4 regions of the Pseudarthrobacter sp. TAF60_1 genome follow, and region 1 is predicted to be linked to each of the others. Evidence: riboswitches for the same ligand, from Rfam matches in the RefSeq annotation. Region 1 holds a riboswitch; each other region holds the start of a gene.
The links. Region 1 has a riboswitch for thiamine pyrophosphate ahead of AB4Y73_RS15815 (ECF transporter S component). Riboswitches for the same ligand answer to the same signal wherever they lie in the genome.
Positions count from the first base shown of each region.

Region 2: another riboswitch for thiamine pyrophosphate. It lies ahead of thiO (glycine oxidase ThiO); the one in region 1 lies ahead of AB4Y73_RS15815 (ECF transporter S component).
Region 3: another riboswitch for thiamine pyrophosphate. It lies ahead of thiC (phosphomethylpyrimidine synthase ThiC); the one in region 1 lies ahead of AB4Y73_RS15815 (ECF transporter S component).
Region 4: another riboswitch for thiamine pyrophosphate. It lies ahead of AB4Y73_RS02505 (bifunctional hydroxymethylpyrimidine kinase/phosphomethylpyrimidine kinase); the one in region 1 lies ahead of AB4Y73_RS15815 (ECF transporter S component).

Region 1 covers NZ_JBFRDI010000014.1:77,177-81,327, forward strand. Annotated here, with positions in the region: gene AB4Y73_RS15785 (Na+/H+ antiporter subunit D) at 1-244, shown strand, start outside; gene AB4Y73_RS15790 (Na+/H+ antiporter subunit E) at 241-786, shown strand; gene AB4Y73_RS15795 (monovalent cation/H+ antiporter complex subunit F) at 783-1,061, shown strand; gene mnhG (monovalent cation/H(+) antiporter subunit G) at 1,051-1,446, shown strand; gene AB4Y73_RS15805 (DUF4235 domain-containing protein) at 1,511-1,774, opposite strand; gene AB4Y73_RS15810 (heme-degrading domain-containing protein) at 1,854-2,396, opposite strand; TPP riboswitch at 2,454-2,590, shown strand; gene AB4Y73_RS15815 (ECF transporter S component) at 2,663-3,283, shown strand; gene AB4Y73_RS15820 (ABC transporter ATP-binding protein) at 3,283-4,151, shown strand, end outside.
Region 2 covers NZ_JBFRDI010000003.1:158,517-162,667, reverse strand. Annotated here, with positions in the region: gene AB4Y73_RS04335 (thiazole synthase) at 1-126, opposite strand, end outside; gene thiS (sulfur carrier protein ThiS) at 131-367, opposite strand; gene thiO (glycine oxidase ThiO) at 364-1,695, opposite strand; TPP riboswitch at 1,688-1,807, opposite strand; gene thiE (thiamine phosphate synthase) at 1,835-2,569, shown strand; gene AB4Y73_RS04315 (RNB domain-containing ribonuclease) at 2,655-4,151, shown strand, end outside.
Region 3 covers NZ_JBFRDI010000003.1:480,313-484,463, reverse strand. Annotated here, with positions in the region: gene AB4Y73_RS05770 (hypothetical protein) at 1-200, opposite strand, end outside; gene AB4Y73_RS05765 (VOC family protein) at 316-1,191, opposite strand; TPP riboswitch at 1,310-1,417, shown strand; gene thiC (phosphomethylpyrimidine synthase ThiC) at 1,413-3,266, shown strand; gene AB4Y73_RS05755 (alpha/beta hydrolase) at 3,249-3,983, opposite strand; gene ffh (signal recognition particle protein) at 4,097-4,151, opposite strand, start outside.
Region 4 covers NZ_JBFRDI010000002.1:53,073-57,223, reverse strand. Annotated here, with positions in the region: gene AB4Y73_RS02505 (bifunctional hydroxymethylpyrimidine kinase/phosphomethylpyrimidine kinase) at 1-1,549, opposite strand, end outside; TPP riboswitch at 1,643-1,740, opposite strand; gene AB4Y73_RS02500 (Rne/Rng family ribonuclease) at 1,859-4,151, opposite strand, start outside.

The DNA of each region.
Region 1 (4,151 bases):
GGAATCGGCCACCGGCCGCCGGGCCGGGCGTGACAGCGTGACCCTACTGCCCCGGACCATGGTGGGATCAACCCTCGGCCTGGTGGTGCTTGGGGTCGCCCTCACAGTCTTCGCCGGCCCGCTGTTCAAGGTCGCGGACCAGGCGGCCCAGGAGATGCTGGACAGGTCCTCGTACATCCAGGCCGTGCTCGGTGAGGACACCCAAGTTCCAGCCCTGGCGCTGAAAGCGGGTGGGGGCGAATGAGCCGCCGCCGGATATCCCTGCGCCAGGAGATTCCCCTGCTGGTGTGGCTGGTGATCGTCTGGGGTGCGCTCTGGCAGGACTTCAGTCCAGGCAACCTGCTTTTCGGCGCCCTGCTGGCCGTGCTGGTAGCCCGGATGTTCTACCTGCCGCCGGTGGAACTCAGCGGCAGGTTCAACATCCTGCACGCCGTGCCTTTCGTCCTGCGGTTCCTCGCCCGGGTGGCGGCAGCGAGCATCGAAGTCATGTACTTGGCGGCCGTCCGCGGACCGAAAGTGATCAACGCAGTGGTCGCTGTCCCGCTGCGGAGCCACCAGGACCTGATAGTCACCGCCGTGGGCCACGTGATCTCGCTGATCCCCGGTTCCCTGGTGGTGGAAGTGGACCGTTCAACGTCCACCCTCTATCTCCACGCGCTCAATATCAGCACTGCCGAGGATGTGGAGAACCTGCGCAAGGAGGTCCGCTCCATCGAAGCCGGGCTGATCCGCATCATGGGCAGCAAGGAAGAACTCGAAGTAGTGCGGCAGGAGAACCCGGCATGATGCAGATTGTCCTGGCTGTCACGGCAGTCATTCTTTCACTGGCCGCGGCCGGTGCCATCATCCGGATCGCCCGGGGCCCGTCGCTGCTGGACCGTGTGCTGGCCTCCGACGTCCTGCTGGCCATCCTCGGCGCGGCGCTGTGCATCGACATGGCAGTCAACCGGCACCTGAACAACCTGATGCTGCTCGTGGCGCTGTCCGTAGTCGGCTTCATCGGCTCCGTAACAGTGGCGCGCTTCGTGGCCGACCGGCGGGAGCACACCCATGAGTCCTGACGCGAGCCTGGTGGATAACGTGATTGACACCGTGACGGCGGTGTTCCTGGTGGCGGGCGCACTGATGTCCCTGGCAGCCGCCGTCGGCCTGCTCCGTTTCCCTGACCTGCTGAGCCGCATGCACGCCGCCACCAAACCGCAGGTGCTGGGGCTGTTCCTGCTCCTGGCGGCCATCGGCCTGCAGATGCGGACGTGGTGGGTGTGGCCGGTGCTGCTGGTGGCCTGGATTTTCCAGCTGCTGACCGTGCCGGTGTCCGCGCACATGGTGGGCCGCTCCGGCTACCGCACCAAGCACATGCACCGCGAGCTGCTCAGCTCCGATGATCTGGAGGCCGTGGTCCAGAAGGCGGCCAAATCCGCCCGTGACGAAGCGTCCGACGGCTAAGAGTTTTTGTCCAGATAATGCCGCCTGGTGACTGCACAGCGGCCGTTATCTGGACAAAAACTCGCTAGACGATGTCCTGGGTCTTGGCGAAACGGGTGATGGCCCGCTGCGTGCCGCGGTTGGCGAGGACCTGGATGATGGTGCTGACCGAGGCTGAGATCAGCGCGAAGGTCAGTGCCGAACGAAGGCTCGTGGGGGTGTCTTCGTGCTTGCCCGTGGGTGCCTTGTTGCCGGTGGACTTTTCCCACACGGCGTTGACCAGCTTAGTGCCGACAAACCCGGCGCCGATGCTGATTCCGGTGCCGAGCAGCTTGATGAGCACGTTCATGGTTTGAACTCCTTGTGACCGGGACGGGGACTGCCTTTAGCCTAACGCGATCCGGCCGCCAGCCAGCACAAGGCAAGCACTAGTCCGGGCGCAGGGACCCCAGAATTTCCCGGAGGGCCTCCACCACGAGGTCATGGTCCTGCATCTGCGGCAGCCCCGAAACGGTCACCGTGGCCACGGCGCCCACACCGGTGACGTAAACCGGGAAGCACCCGCCGTGGGCCGCATAGACCGATTCGTCATACCAGCCCTGGTCTTCGATCCGGCCGCCCCGCAGCCGGGCGCGCAAGCCCACCAACAGCGAAGGGATCTCGTATCGGGCGGCGGTGCGCTGCTTCGCCCGGACCCAGTGTTCGTTGTTGGGGGTGGCGCCGTCCAAAGCAACATGGAACAGGACCTGGTCACCCTTGGTGATGTCGATGGCGATGGGCAGCTTCCTGGTCTTGCCGAGCTCCACCAGCAGCAGCCCGAGGCTGAGGGAATCGTCCTTCGTGAACCGCGGGAACTGGAGCTCGCTGATCTCGGCGTCGATTCGTGCAATCAGGGCTTCGAGCGCCCCCGGCGGCTGGTTCTCGTCGGAATCGGGATCGAACGCTGTCACATCGGATCGTTCGGCAGTCATGGCCCACAATCTACCCCTACAGCGGTGTAAACTGGGTCACGCCCATCAGGGCAGAATTAATTACGACAGGGGAGCGCCGCCGTCGGGCACTGCAGTCATGCAGCCGGTGGATGGGCGCTGAGAGTGCGGACAGCCGCAGACCCTCGAACCTGATCCGGTTAGTACCGGCGCAAGGGAGTCGAGCTTCTCAGAGTGTCCGGATCCGGACGGCGCAGGCCGCGCGGCAACCGAGAACACCCTCCCCTCCTGTACCTCAGGAGGTTGACATGACAACAGTAGGAATCAAAAAAGCCAGCTATAGCTGGCGCGTTGTGGACATTGTAGTGGCGGCTCTGATCGCCATTGCGGGCGGCGTTATCTTCTGGGCATGGGACCAGGGTGCGGCGCTGGTCTCCACACCGATGAACGCGACATACCCGCCCCTGACCGGCCTCATCGCCGGCGGCTGGATGATTCCGGCAGTGCTGGGCATGCTCATCATCAGGAAACCGGGCGCCGCACTGTTCTGCGAAGCCGTGGCCGCCACCGGTGAGCTCATGATGGGTTCGCAGTACGGCACCACCGTGCTGATCTCCGGCATCCTGCAGGGCCTCGGCGCGGAACTGGTGTTCGCCGCCTTCGCCTACAAGAAGTTCAACCTTCCGACCGCCCTGCTGGCCGGTGCCGGGGCAGGACTTTTCTGCGGCCTGAACGATTCCTTCCTCCCGTGGGGCTGGAACATCGCCTATGAGGCCGGCGATAAAGCCGCTTACATTGTCTTCTGCGCGATCTCGGGTGCCGTGATCGCGGGCGCCGTTTCCTGGCTCGCCACCCGCGGCCTGGCGAAGACGGGTGTGCTGAGCTCCTTCGCATCGCGGAAGGCATCCTCGGAGCCCGTCTTCAACTGATGGCCGCTTCCGACGCCGGCGTTTCCGCTGTGCGCCCCGCAGCGGTGTCCGCCCGTGGCTGGGGCTGGCGGCACGCCGGCCGCGCCGTACCAGCCGTCCAGGGGCTCGACCTGGACATCGCGCCCGGAGAGCGGGTGCTGCTGCTGGGCCCCTCGGGCGCCGGCAAATCAACGCTGCTGCACGCGCTCGCCGGGGTGCTGGGTGACGAAGCGGACGACGCCGACGAGACCGGCACGCTGCTGATCGACGGCGTTGCGCCGCGCGGCCAGCGCGGCCGGGCCGGACTGATGCAGCAGGATCCTGAAACGCAGGTGGTCCTCTCCCGGCTGGGCGACGACGTCGCCTTTGGCGCGGAGAACCTGGCAGTGCCGCGGGATGAGATCTGGCGGCGGGTGGAGGAAGCGCTCGACGACGTCGGGCTGCGTAGTGCCGGGCGCCCGGACAGTGCGGCCGGAGTCCCGGGCGCGGCGGGACCAGACGCCGCGGGGCTCCCGCTGGACCACCCGACGTCGGCCCTGTCCGGCGGCCAAAAGCAGCGGCTGGCGCTGGCCGGCATCCTCGCGATGCGGCCCGGGCTGATCCTGCTGGACGAACCGACCGCAAACCTCGATCCCGCCGGTGTCCTGGAAGTCCGGGACGCCGTTGCCCGCTGCCTCGACAAGACCGGCGCCACCCTGGTGGTGGTGGAACACCGCGTGTCCGTCTGGAAAGACCTGGTGGACCGGATCGTGGTGCTGCAACCGGGCTCGGCTGCCGGGGCGGCCGATGGCATCCCGGGCAGCACCTCCGGCGTGCTCCTGGACGGGCCGCCGGACCGGGTGCTCGCCGAGGCACGCAGCATACTGATCCGCGCCGGTGTGTGGGTGCC
Region 2 (4,151 bases), on a different contig from region 1:
CCCGTCCAGGCTGGGGGCGCCCCCGGTGCCCATGATGAGGCGGGAGCCGAGTTCGACGCCGTCGATGACGAGCCGGTCCGTGTCCGGCGACGTGGTGGCGGTGCTGATGTTGTTTGTGACTGTCATGGTGTCAGCCTCCCTGAACTGCGGTGACCAGTTCGACGTTGTCCCCGTCGGCGAGCGCGGTGACGAACCACTGGCTGCGGGGTACCACTTCTGAGTTGTGGGCAACGGCGACGCCGAGTTTCTGCCCGTCCGCGGCCTGGCCGTTGGCGGCGAGGGGGCGGCCCGTGATCTGGGTGACCAGGGTGGTGATGGACGCGTCCCGGGGGACGGCATGCGGCGCGCCGTTGAGGGTGATGTTCATGCTTTTTCCTTTGTGGGTTGAAGGGCGGCTTGTGGCTGGCTGGAAAACCTGTCCGGCGAGTGAACCTGCCAGCGCGGATCGTTCCGGCCATCCAGCAGGTCGCGGCAGATGGCTGCTGCTGCGGGAGCCAGCAGCACTCCGTGACGGTAGAAACCGGTGGCAATAATCAGCCCCGGAATGTGTCCTGAGCTGGGAGCAGGGACGCGGCCCAGCAGCGGCGCGTTGTCCGGCGTCGCAGGACGCGCCCGCGTGGTGCATTCGAGAAGCTCCAGCTCGGCGACGGCGGGCAGCAGGACCTGCCCGTCACGCAGCAACTGGTACACGCCGCCCGCAGAGACGGCACGGCCAGCTGTGACGGCACGGCGGGCTGCACCGGTGTCCTCCGCGCCGGGAAGTGCGTCCTCGCGCTGGGTTGCCCCGATCACCACCGTGCCGTCCTGCCGGGGGACAATGTAGACCGGCACGCCGTGGACCAGGCCCCGGACGGTGGACGTCACCAACGGGCGCAAGTGCTGGGGAACGCGGAGGCGCAGGATGTCGCCGTAAACGGGCCTCAGAGGCAGCTGCAGCCAATCCGGCAAGCCACCCAAGGCCGCCGCCTGAAGGCCGTTGGCCACGATGGTCTCCCCCGCCAGGACTGTGCCGCCACCGGCCAGCTTCACACCGCTGACGCGCTTTCCCTCCCAGAGAAGTGCCGTGGCGCGGTCATCAACGGCGAACCCGTTACGGGCGCCATCGACGGCGGTCCCTGCGCCCGGTTCGTGGCCGGCCAGGACTTCCCGCAGCGATGCAATCAGCCTGCGCGGGTCCACCTGGTGGTCCGCCAGAATGGCCAGGGCACAGGAAATGGCCGGACTGAGCAGCGGTTCCCTGCCCCTCGCTTCCCTGACCGTCAGCGGCTCCACCTGCAGTCCATTGGCCTCTTGGACGGCCCTGAGGTCCATCAGCGCGCGGCGGTCCGCGGCGTCGGCACCGACGGCGAGGGTCGGCGTCGTCAGGTAGCCAAAATCCCCTGCCCCTGCCCGGCCGAGGTTTGCCGCGAAGGCCGGCCAAAGGAACGAGGACTCGAGCATCAGCTCCAGGAGGCCTTCCTCCTGGTAGTGCAGTTCGCTGACAGGGGCGAGCATGCCGGCGGCCGCCCAGCTCGCCCCTGAACCCGGTTCGTCATCGATCAGCACCACGGAGCGGCCGGAGCGCCGCGCCTCCCAGGCGATGCAGTGGCCAATAACTCCGCCACCGATCACCGCCACGTCGGCGCGCAGGATGGGGGGACTGCTCTCGTCAAGGCCGGGTGGGCTGGCGGCCGGGCCGCCGGATGGGGGGACCATGTGTTTCCTTCCCTACGCCGGTACTAGCCGGATCAGGTCAAGCGGTCGGCTCTGACGCCCTCTCAGCCCGGCCGCTTTGTGACGGCTGCAACGGGCTCCCGCAGTACACGCCCAGTTTAGGGGAACTAGGGTGGTTTCCATGAACGTGTCTTCCACCCCCAGCTTCCTCCCCAACCCCACCGTCCAGGAGTCCGGCGCCGGCCTGCCCCCCAGCGCCAGGTTGTACCTGTGCACCGACGCACGCCGCGACCGCGGGGACTTTGCCGAGTTTGTGGACGCGGCGTTCGCCGGCGGCGTGGACATCATCCAACTCCGCGACAAGGACATCGAGGCCGCCGAGGAACTGGAACTGCTCGCCGTCCTCCAAGCGGCCGCTGCCCGGCACGGACGGCTCTGGGCGGTGAATGACCGTGCTGACATTGCCATGCTGTCCGGTGCGCCGGTCTTCCACATCGGCCAGAAAGACCTGCCCGTGGCCTCCGCACGCACGCTGCTGGGGGCAGGGCCCGTGGTGGGGCTTTCCACCCACACCACCGAACAGGTGGAAGGCGCCATCCGCTTGTCCTCCTCGGTGACTGCCGACGGCGGCCTGGACTACTTCTGCGTGGGCCCGGTATGGGCCACCCCAACCAAACCCGGCCGGACCGCCGTCGGCCTTGACCTGGTGCGTTATGCAGCGGACGCCGTTGCTGCCACCGGCACCCAGGCCGCTTTGCCTTGGTTCGCTATTGGCGGGATTGACTTGGACAACGTCGAGCAGGTGGTGGAAGCCGGTGCCAGCCGGATCGTTGTGGTCCGCGCAATTACGGAAGCCTCTGACCCCGCCGCCGCAGCCAGGGCCCTGCTGGCCGCCTTGGATGCCGGTGCCGCCTAACAATCAGGCGTCCGGCTCCTGAGAATCCCCCGCGCAGCGGAGCGGGACGTGCGCGATCAAGGGAAATCGGGCTAACCTGACTTTTGTGTCCCATCATCGGTTGGCCCCGAACGTCCACGAGAAGACCAACGCTCTCGAGGCAGCCCTGAGTGCCCTGCGGACCGAGCTGGAACTGCCCGGCCCTTACCCGGCCGAGGCGGTCCGCGACGCCGAGGAAGCCGTCGCCGCGCATCAGCTGCCGCCCGCTGACCTGACGGATGTTGAGTTCCTGACCATCGATCCGGCGTCGTCCACGGACCTTGACCAGGCGCTGTTCATCGAGCGTTCCGCCGCGGGCTACCGGGTGCTGTACGCCATCGCGGACGTGCCGTCCTTTGTCCGTCCCGGCGGGAGCCTGGACGCCGAGACCCGCCGCCGCGGCCAGACGTTCTATGCCCCGGACGGCCGGATTCCGCTGCATCCCGAGGTCATCAGCGAGGAGGCAGGCAGCCTGCTGGCCCACCAGCTGTGTGCCGCGTTTGTCTGGGAATTCGGGCTCGACGACGACGCCCACGTTGGCAGCGTGTCCGTCCAGCGGGCCACTATCCGCAGCCGGGCCAAGTTGGACTATAAGGGTGTCCAGGCCGAGATCGACGCCGGAACGGCCAACCCCGTGCTGCAGCTCCTGAAGGAAGTAGGGCTCAAGCGCGTTGAACTGGAGCGTCAGCGTGGCGGCGCCAGCCTGAACATGCCGGAGCAGGAAATCCTACAACTGCCCGACGGCGGCTACCGGATTGCCGCGGCGCCCCAGCTTCCGGTGGAGGACTGGAATGCCCAGATTTCGCTGATGACCGGAATGGCTGCAGCCGACATGATGCTGGCGGGGAAGGTTGGCGTCCTGCGTACCATGCCCGCCCCTGACGAGCGCTCGCTCCGGCATTTCCGGCTCCAGACGGTGGCCCTCGGCAAGCCGTGGGACGGGAAGACCAGCTACGGCGAGTACCTCCGCAGCCTCGATCCCACCGAGCCCAGGCAACTGGCCATCATGCATTCCGCAGGCATGCTTTTCCGCGGTGCGAGCTACACCGCTTTTGACGGCACTGTTCCTGAGGACGCCATCCAGTCGGCCATCGGCGCCGCCTATGCCCACACCACGGCGCCGCTCCGGCGGCTCATCGACAGGTTCGTCCTGGTGATCTGCGAAGCCCTGAGCAACGGCAGGCCGGTCCCCGACTGGGCGCGGGAAGCCCTGCCCACCCTCCCGGAAATCATGGCGGCATCCGACCAGCTGGCAAGCCGGATGGAACGCATGGCCCTGGACACCGTGGAAGCCGCCCTCCTGGTCAACCACATTGGCCAGGAGTTTGATGCCATTGTCATTTCCGGGTCGAAGCCGCAAAAAGACAATGGCAACGTTGCTAAGAACGGCAACAACGGCGGCAAGAGCGGGAACGGGAAGAACGGCAATGGCCCCTCGGGGATCGTCCAGATCGCCGAACCGGCCGTGACAGCCCGATGCGCCGGCGACCTCGAATCAGGCACCAAGGTCCGGGTGCGCCTGATCTCCTCCGATATCACCGCCCGTGCGGTCCACTTCGAGCTC
Region 3 (4,151 bases), on a different contig from region 1:
ACGTCCACCATGGCGAGTTCATAGCCCTCACCACCGGCGTGGACGGCAGTACCGGCGAGGTCGCCTAGCTGTTCGATCTCGAAGTCACTGACTCCTGGAATCCTTAGTCCGGGTCCCGACGGCGAGCCGCCGGCATCAAGGATCCCGGCACGCTTCAGCGCGGCATCGTGGGTAGCTACAAAGATTTCAGTGAAGCCCATGGGAACAACCCTCATTCCGTCGACGGTGCGGCCCCGACGGGCAGCATCAAATGCAGCCCCGGCCGTTCGAAATCAGCCTAGTACATGGCAGGCCGCACTTCCGGCCAGGGGCGGGTCAGCGGACAGCAACCCGGATATTGTTGCGCCACGGATCCTCGAAGCGCAGCTCGGACCCCGTGTGATGGGAGGCCACGCCGGCGACCTTCAGGCGGTCTGCGAGCGCCCCGACGTCGTCTCCGGACGGCACTTCGATGAGCACCTCGCCGAGCCCGAGGGTGTCCTTGCGGGGTCCGGCGCCGCGGCTGTTCCACACGTTCATGGCCATGTGGTGGTGGTACCCGCCAGCCGACACGAACAGAGCCTGCCCATGCCAGCCCGCCGTCTTTTCAAATCCCAGCGTGCCCACATAGAACTCGTGCGCTGAATGGACGTCGCCCACCTGGAGGTGGATGTGGCCCACTCCCGCTTCGGAGCCCAGCTGGCCGTCCAGGGATTCCTGGCTCAGGTGCTGTTCGAGGTAGCGCTGGGGCGGCAGGGCCAGGCTGTCCATCACCACTTCGGTGCCGTTCCAGGACCAGTTCTTGCGCGGACGGTCCCAGTAGAGTTCGATGCCGTTGCCCTCGGGATCGTTGAAGTAGAAGGCTTCGCTGACCAGGTGGTCAGCACTTCCGGTGAAGAGTCGGGGCTCATACTGGGCGGCGGTGGCCACGGTGGCAGCGAGCGCGGACTGGTCTTCAAAGAGCAGGGCCGTGTGGAACAGGCCGGCCTCTCCCCTGCCGGGCAATTGCAGCGACGGGGCGGGCGCCAAGTGGACCACGGGGCGCCCGCGACGGCCGATGTAGAGGCCGCCGTCTTCTTCGGCGACGACTTCCAGGCCAAGTGCCCGCTGGTAATAGTCGGTCATCAGCTTCATGTCGCCTACCTTGAGCATGACCGTGCCCATGGAGAGGTCGGCAGGAAGAAGATCCTGGCTGGTGGCTTCTGCAGTCATGTGAACGCTCCCGGTCCGCCGGCCTTCGGGTTGAAAGCCGTTGTGCATGCAATTTTACTTGAAGCTTCAATTTAATTCAAGTGTTCTGAGGCATTCCGTACCGGCTGTGGTAGTTTCGTCTCGACCACACGGGTGCCCTTGCAGGGGCTGAGATCGGGCTAACGCAGCCTGCGACCGTTGAACCTGTCCGGGTAATGCCGGCGAAGGAAGTGAGTATTCCATTGAATACGCAAGAAACACGGCCCATCCATGCCCAAAATGGGGCAGCCAGTGCCTCCGGGGCTGTTCGTCAACCGGCGGAAACCCAGTCCCTCAAAGCGCATTCGCTGGCTTTCATCAACGATGAACGATCCGGAATCAGGGTGCCTGTCACCGAAATCGCTCTCGACCCGTCACCCAACGGGGAAGAGAACGGCCCGTTCCGGGTCTACCGCACGGCCGGTCCCGGCAGCGATCCGGTGGTGGGTCTGAGCCCGTTCCGGCGCGCCTGGATCGAAGCGCGCGGTGACACCGAGCCGTACAGCGGCAGGGAACGGAACCTGCTCGACGACGGCAAATCGGCCGTGCGCCGTGGCGCCGCCTCCGCGGAGTGGAAGGGGGCGCAGCCGGTGCCCCGCCGCGCCGTCGGCGGCAAAACCGTCACCCAGATGCACTATGCCCGGCGCGGTGTGGTGACGCCGGAGATGCAGTTCGTGGCCCTCCGCGAAAACTGCGACGTGCAACTGGTTCGCAGCGAAGTGGCCGCCGGCCGTGCCATCATTCCCAACAACATCAACCACCCTGAATCGGAGCCGATGATCATCGGCAAGGCATTCCTGGTGAAGATCAATGCCAACATCGGCAACTCCGCCGTCACCAGCTCCATCGCCGAGGAAGTGGACAAACTGCAGTGGGCCACCCAGTGGGGCGCAGACACGGTGATGGACCTGTCCACCGGGGACGACATCCACACCACCCGTGAATGGCTCATCCGCAACTCCCCCGTGCCAATCGGCACCGTACCCATCTACCAGGCGCTGGAGAAAGTCAACGGGGAGGCCAACAAGCTGACCTGGGAGATTTTCCGCGACACCGTGATCGAACAGTGCGAGCAGGGCGTGGATTACATGACCATCCATGCCGGCGTCCTGCTGCGCTATGTGCCGCTGACTGCCAACCGCGTCACAGGCATCGTCTCGCGCGGCGGGTCCATCATGGCAGGCTGGTGCCTCGCCCACCACCGCGAAAACTTTCTGTACACCCACTTCGACGAGCTGTGCGCGATCTTCGCGAAGTACGACGTCGCGTTCTCCCTGGGCGACGGGCTGCGCCCCGGCTCGACGGCGGACGCCAACGACGCTGCCCAGTTCGCCGAGCTGGACACCCTGGCCGAGTTGACCCAGCGAGCCTGGGACTTCGACGTGCAGGTGATGGTGGAGGGCCCTGGCCACGTCCCGTTCCATCTGGTCCGGGAGAATGTGGAACGCCAGCAGGAGCTCTGTAAGGGCGCCCCCTTCTATACCCTTGGACCGTTGGTTACCGACATCGCTCCCGGCTACGACCACATCACGTCTGCAATCGGCGCCACAGAAATAGCGCGTTACGGCACGGCCATGCTTTGCTACGTGACGCCTAAGGAGCACTTGGGCCTGCCCAACAAGGACGACGTCAAGACCGGCGTGATCACCTACAAAATCGCCGCGCACGCCGCCGACCTCGCCAAGGGCCACCCGGGCGCCCACGAGCGGGACGATGCCCTGTCCAAGGCAAGGTTCGAATTCCGCTGGCGCGACCAGTTCGCCCTGTCCCTTGATCCGGTCACCGCCGAGGCGTTCCACGATGAGACGCTGCCGGCTGAACCGGCAAAAACCGCACACTTCTGCTCCATGTGCGGTCCGAAGTTTTGCTCAATGAGGATCAGCCAGGATATCCGGGACGAATACGGCTCGGCCGATTCCCAGGCCGCCATTGCCGGGATCTACAGCGGCATGCGGGAAAAGAGCGCGGAGTTCCTGGCCAAGGGCGCGAGGGTCTACCTGCCGGAACCCCAGGTCCACGGGCCTGCCGGGGCAGTACCCTCAGGAGGCCTTGGCTGAGTGTGACCGGCTGACGTCGGCAATGAAGGACCGGATGGCCCGGTCTCCTTCAACTGAATCCTGGGGCCGGTGCCCGCCCGCGGCAATGCGGTGCAGGGCGCCGGTCTCCTTCAGGTAACCGGCGATCTCCTCATACAGCGGTTCCCATCCCCCGGTCAGCACCAAGGTAGGGACGCCCGGCACTATGTGCAGCGGAGCTTCCCACGAGGGTGCCTGCAGACGGAGCCGGCGCGCCGACCGTTTCTCCTCCGTGGACTCCGGCTCGTGAAGATCCACGGCGAACATTCGCCGTACGTATTCACGCTGGAAGTCGTCGTCTCCCAACTGATGCCGGACATCGAAAAGCGGTTGCATGAGGGCACGGTGCGCAGCAGTGGCGGGCAGCTCAGCAGTCAGCGACAAACACACCGGTTCCACGAGCGTCAGTGAATATACAAGGTCCGGGCGTTGGACGGCTGCCATCATGGCGGAAATCGCCCCCTCGGCGTGTGCCACCACATGACCGCCTGCCTCCCCCCGGCCATCATCCGCCAATGACCTCAGCACAATAGCGGTGTCCGCGTCAAAGGAGGAGTCCACCGGTTCAGCGACGGCGTCGAAACCGTGCCGACGAAGAAACAGCGCATCGTATTTCAGCGCCATGCCGTGCTGCCGCGGCCACGCCGCCGCACCAAACGGTCCGGCGCCGTGCACGAACACTATCCTCTGCTTGAACATGACCCAACCCTATTCGACGGCGCTGACATCCCAACTGGCCGACATCCCCCAACTGACTGGCAGTTGATGTCGTCAAAAGGCGGAATGACGACGTTAATTGCGAGCTAGTTGGGCTACTTGCCGAGGAACTTGTCGAAGCCCTTGGGCAGGTTCAGCTGCGAGGGATCA
Region 4 (4,151 bases), on a different contig from region 1:
CGAAGAAATCCACTTCGAAACGGCACGAGTGCCTGAACGCCTGGAGCATGGCGGCCTGTTCGTCCGCTGACGCCTTGCTGCCTGCCTCGTCGGCCAAGGCGATCGCTTCGCGCGTTGCCTGCGCGAAGGCCTCGTCAGCGTAGGTCCGGAGCCACTCGGCATACGGGTGCTCTTCCGGTGCTCCCGCGGCCAGGAACTGGGCATGTAGGGTCTGGCCCACTTCAGCGTAGAGCCAGAAGCACGGCAGAAGAGCCGCAACCAGCACTCCGTAACTGCCGGCGGCGGAGGCTGCCAGCAGGTGGTCCACATAGGACTTGGTGACCGCGCCCAGGACGTGCTCCACCGTGCGTGTGCTGAGCCAGGTGCGGTGCAGTTCCGATTCAACCTCGAGGCACTGCTGGGCGGACCTGGCCCAGAACAGCTGGGCGGCTTCCGTGGGAGCCAGTGCACTGGCTCGGGCAAGCGCACGTGAATAGCCGTTGAGGTAGATGGCATCCTGGGCGAGGTAGTAAGCGAACTGGTCCTCCCCCAGGGTCCCGGCTGCCAGCCCGCGGATGAAGTCGAGCCGGTAGATGGCGTCCAGATCGGGGGCCGCCGCCTGGCGGAGGGTCCCGGCGAACTCGCCGGCTACGAATTCTTCGGCAACGGGTTCCCCGGTGGCAGGTTTCCCTATAGCCGGCCGTTGCTGGACATGGTGGAAGTGGTGGATGGGACCGTTGCCGCCCCCAACCTCCAGCAGTCCCGAAGCCCGCAGCGCGCCGGCAAGCCAAGGCTTCACCTGCCGCAGGGACGCTTCCCAGTCCCCCAGCCGGGCCTGTGCCGTGGCCATGGCAGAGGAAAGCGAGCAGCCGGTGCCATGGCTGTTGCGGGTGGGAATCCGGTCTCCGGCCACTTCCACCACCGGCCCGGAGAGCAGCCCCGCGGCGTTGACGAGGGCATCCGGGCACGCACCGCCGTCGAGATGGCCTCCCTTGACCAGAATGGTGGCGCCGCTAGCCGCGGCCAGGCGATTGCCCTGCTCCAGCGCGGTGGCCCAATCGCGGGCCTGCGGTTGGTCCGCGAGGATGGCCAGCTCAGCGAGGTTGGGGGTAATCAGGTCAGCGAGCGGCAGCAGGGCGAGCAGTGCAGCTTCCGCCGATTCCTTCAGCAGCCGGTCCCCGCTTGTGGCCACCATGACGGGATCCAGAACTACGACGGCGGGACGCACCTTCTCCAGCCAGCTGCGGACCGTGTCAATCACCTCTGCATTTCCCAGCATGCCGATCTTGACGGCGTCGATGATGATGTCATCGCTGATTGCATCGAGTTGCTGGCGCAGGAAGGCGGCAGGCGGCACGTGGACATCCTGGACACCCCGGGTGTTCTGAACGGTCAGGGCGGTGATGGCCGCCATGCCGTAGCCACCCAGGGCGGCAATGCTCTTGAGGTCGGCCTGTATACCTGCCCCGCCGGAGGGATCCGATCCGGCGATGGACAGAACGCGGGGGGTATCACGCAGTACGGCCTCGGAAGTCGATGACCCGAGCGCGGGGCGCCGGGCAGCACGCATTGAAGCAGCGTCCGGGCTTTCCGGGGTATCAGAAGTTTCGGGGTTTTCGGGGTTTTCGGGGTTTTCGGGGGTTGCGGGAGGAAGGACATAGGTAGAAGCCACAGGAGACATCCCTTCGCCGGTACTAACCGGACAGGTTCAACGGGTGTGGATCTCAGCCGGCCCTTTGCGCGGCACCCCGTGTCAGTAATCCACCCTAGCGTTTCCGCGCCCCCCGCAACGTCAGATGAAGGCGGAACGACGGATGCCCGCACGCGCCCCCGGGAAGGGGGCAGGTACGGGCATCCTGGCGGGTATCCCCGCGAAGAGTCAGAGCTCCGAGGCGGGTACGCCTACGCCGAGGATAATCGGCGCATTGGTTTCTTTCGGCGCAACAGCCGCCGGGACACCGGTGCGCTCCGGCGCCTTGGCAGCATGGGTATGGCCTGCGGGGGCGGTCTGAACTGCCTCGTGATGCTCCACCGTGGTGGCGTTGGCTGCGCCCTGCGCGCGGCTGGCGCTCCGGTTTCGCCGCGGACGGCGGGCACGGGGCTGCTCGGTGTGGTCGGAGTAGTCCTTCTCAACCGCTGCAGGGGCCTGGGCGGGAGTCTGCGAAGGCGCCTGACGGGCCGGCTCTGCGGCCTGCTGGCTTTCGGCCGGAGCGCTTGCGGCAACCGGTGCCGGTTCGCCAAGCTTGGCGAACGCCTCCGCCAGACGGTCAAGAGTCAGTGCCGGAGCCTGCGGCTGCTCCTCGTGGTGCTCCACAAACGGCAGCACTACCTGCTCGCCACCGAACGTCAGCACAGCGGCAGGGCGGCCCGTGTTGTCCGTCTCGGACGGATGTGCGGGCGCAGGAGCCGGGGCTTCTGTGGCGGAGGCCTTGCCGGCAGCGGCGTGGGCTACTTCGTCGTCGTGCAGGTGGGCGGCATGCGCGGCGGCCGCGATGTTGGCGAGGGCCGCCCTCGTAGCCTCAGCCTTGGCGTGGCGCTCGGCGTCGCTCGGATCAGGGTGGACAGTATGGATCTGCACCGGAGCTGCCGGCGCCACATCCAAGGGCTGGCCGCCGCGGCCGCGGCGGCGCTTCCGGTCAGTCCGGGCGCCCTGCTGGGCATCCGGGCGGGTGTCATTGCGCTGGTTGTCCGGGCGCTGCGTATCCGGACGGTTGTCCGCACGCTGCACGTGGTGCTCGGCAGCGACAGTGTTGGCGCGGCGGTGCTCCACTGGATCGTCGTGGGTGACAATTCCGCGGCCGGCGCAGGTCTCGCACTGTTCGCCGAAGACTTCCAGGAGTCCGGTGCCCATGCGCTTGCGCGTCATCTGCACCAGACCCAGCGACGTCACTTCCGCCACCTGGTGCTTGGTGCGGTCACGGCCCAGGCATTCCACCATGCGGCGGAGCACGAGGTCGCGGTTGGATTCGAGGACCATGTCGATGAAGTCGATGACAATGATGCCGCCGATGTCGCGGAGCCGTAGCTGGCGGACCACTTCCTCGGCCGCTTCGAGGTTGTTCTTGGTGACGGTTTCCTCGAGGTTGCCGCCGCTGCCGGTGAACTTGCCGGTGTTGACGTCCACCACGGTCATGGCTTCGGTGCGGTCAATGACGAGCGAGCCGCCGGACGGCAGGAAGACCTTGCGCTCCAGTGCCTTGTGGATCTGCTCGTCGATCCGCCAGGCGGCGAAGATGTCCTGGTCCTTGGTCCACTTTTCCAGCCGGCCCACCAGGTCCGGAGCGACGTAAGTGACGTAGGCCTCAATGGTGTCCCATGCCTCTTCGCCGGAGACGATCAGTTTCGAGAAGTCCTCGTTGAAGACGTCGCGGACCACCTTGATGGTGAGGTCCGGTTCGCCGTAAAGCAGCTCCGGGGCCAGGATCTTGGTGGACGTGGACTGGCTTTCGATGCCCTCCCACTGGGCGCGCAGCCGGTTGATGTCGTGCGTGAGTTCCTCTTCCGAGGCCCCCTCTGCGGCGGTGCGGACAATGACTCCGGCATGCTCGGGCAGGCGGTCCTTGAGGATGCGCTTGAGTCGGTTGCGTTCGACGTCGGGCAGCTTGCGGGAAATGCCCGTCATGGAGCCGCCCGGCACGTACACGAGGTAACGGCCCGGGAGGGAGATCTGGCTGGTCAGCCGGGCACCCTTGTGTCCCACGGGATCCTTGGTCACCTGGACCAGGACGGTGTCGCCCGATTTGAGCGCATTTTCGATCCGGCGCTGCTTGCCTTCGAGGTTAACGGCTTCCCAGTTTACTTCACCGGCGTACAGCACGGCGTTGCGGCCGCGTCCAATGTCAACGAATGCCGCTTCCATGGAGGGCAGGACGTTCTGCACCTTGCCGAGGTAGACGTTGCCGATCAGGGAGTCCTGCTGGGTCTTGGAGACAAAGTGCTCCGCCAGGACGCCGTCCTCGAGGACGCCGATCTGGATTCTGTCGTCGCGCTGGCGGACGATCATCTGACGGTCTACCGATTCGCGGCGGGCCAGGAACTCGGCCTCGGTAATCACAGTCCTGCGGCGGCCCGTGTCGCGGGACTCGCGGCGGCGCTGCTTCTTGGCTTCAAGCCTGGTGGAGCCCTTCACGCTGGTCACCCGGTTGTTGACCGGCGCTTCGGTCACCGCGCGC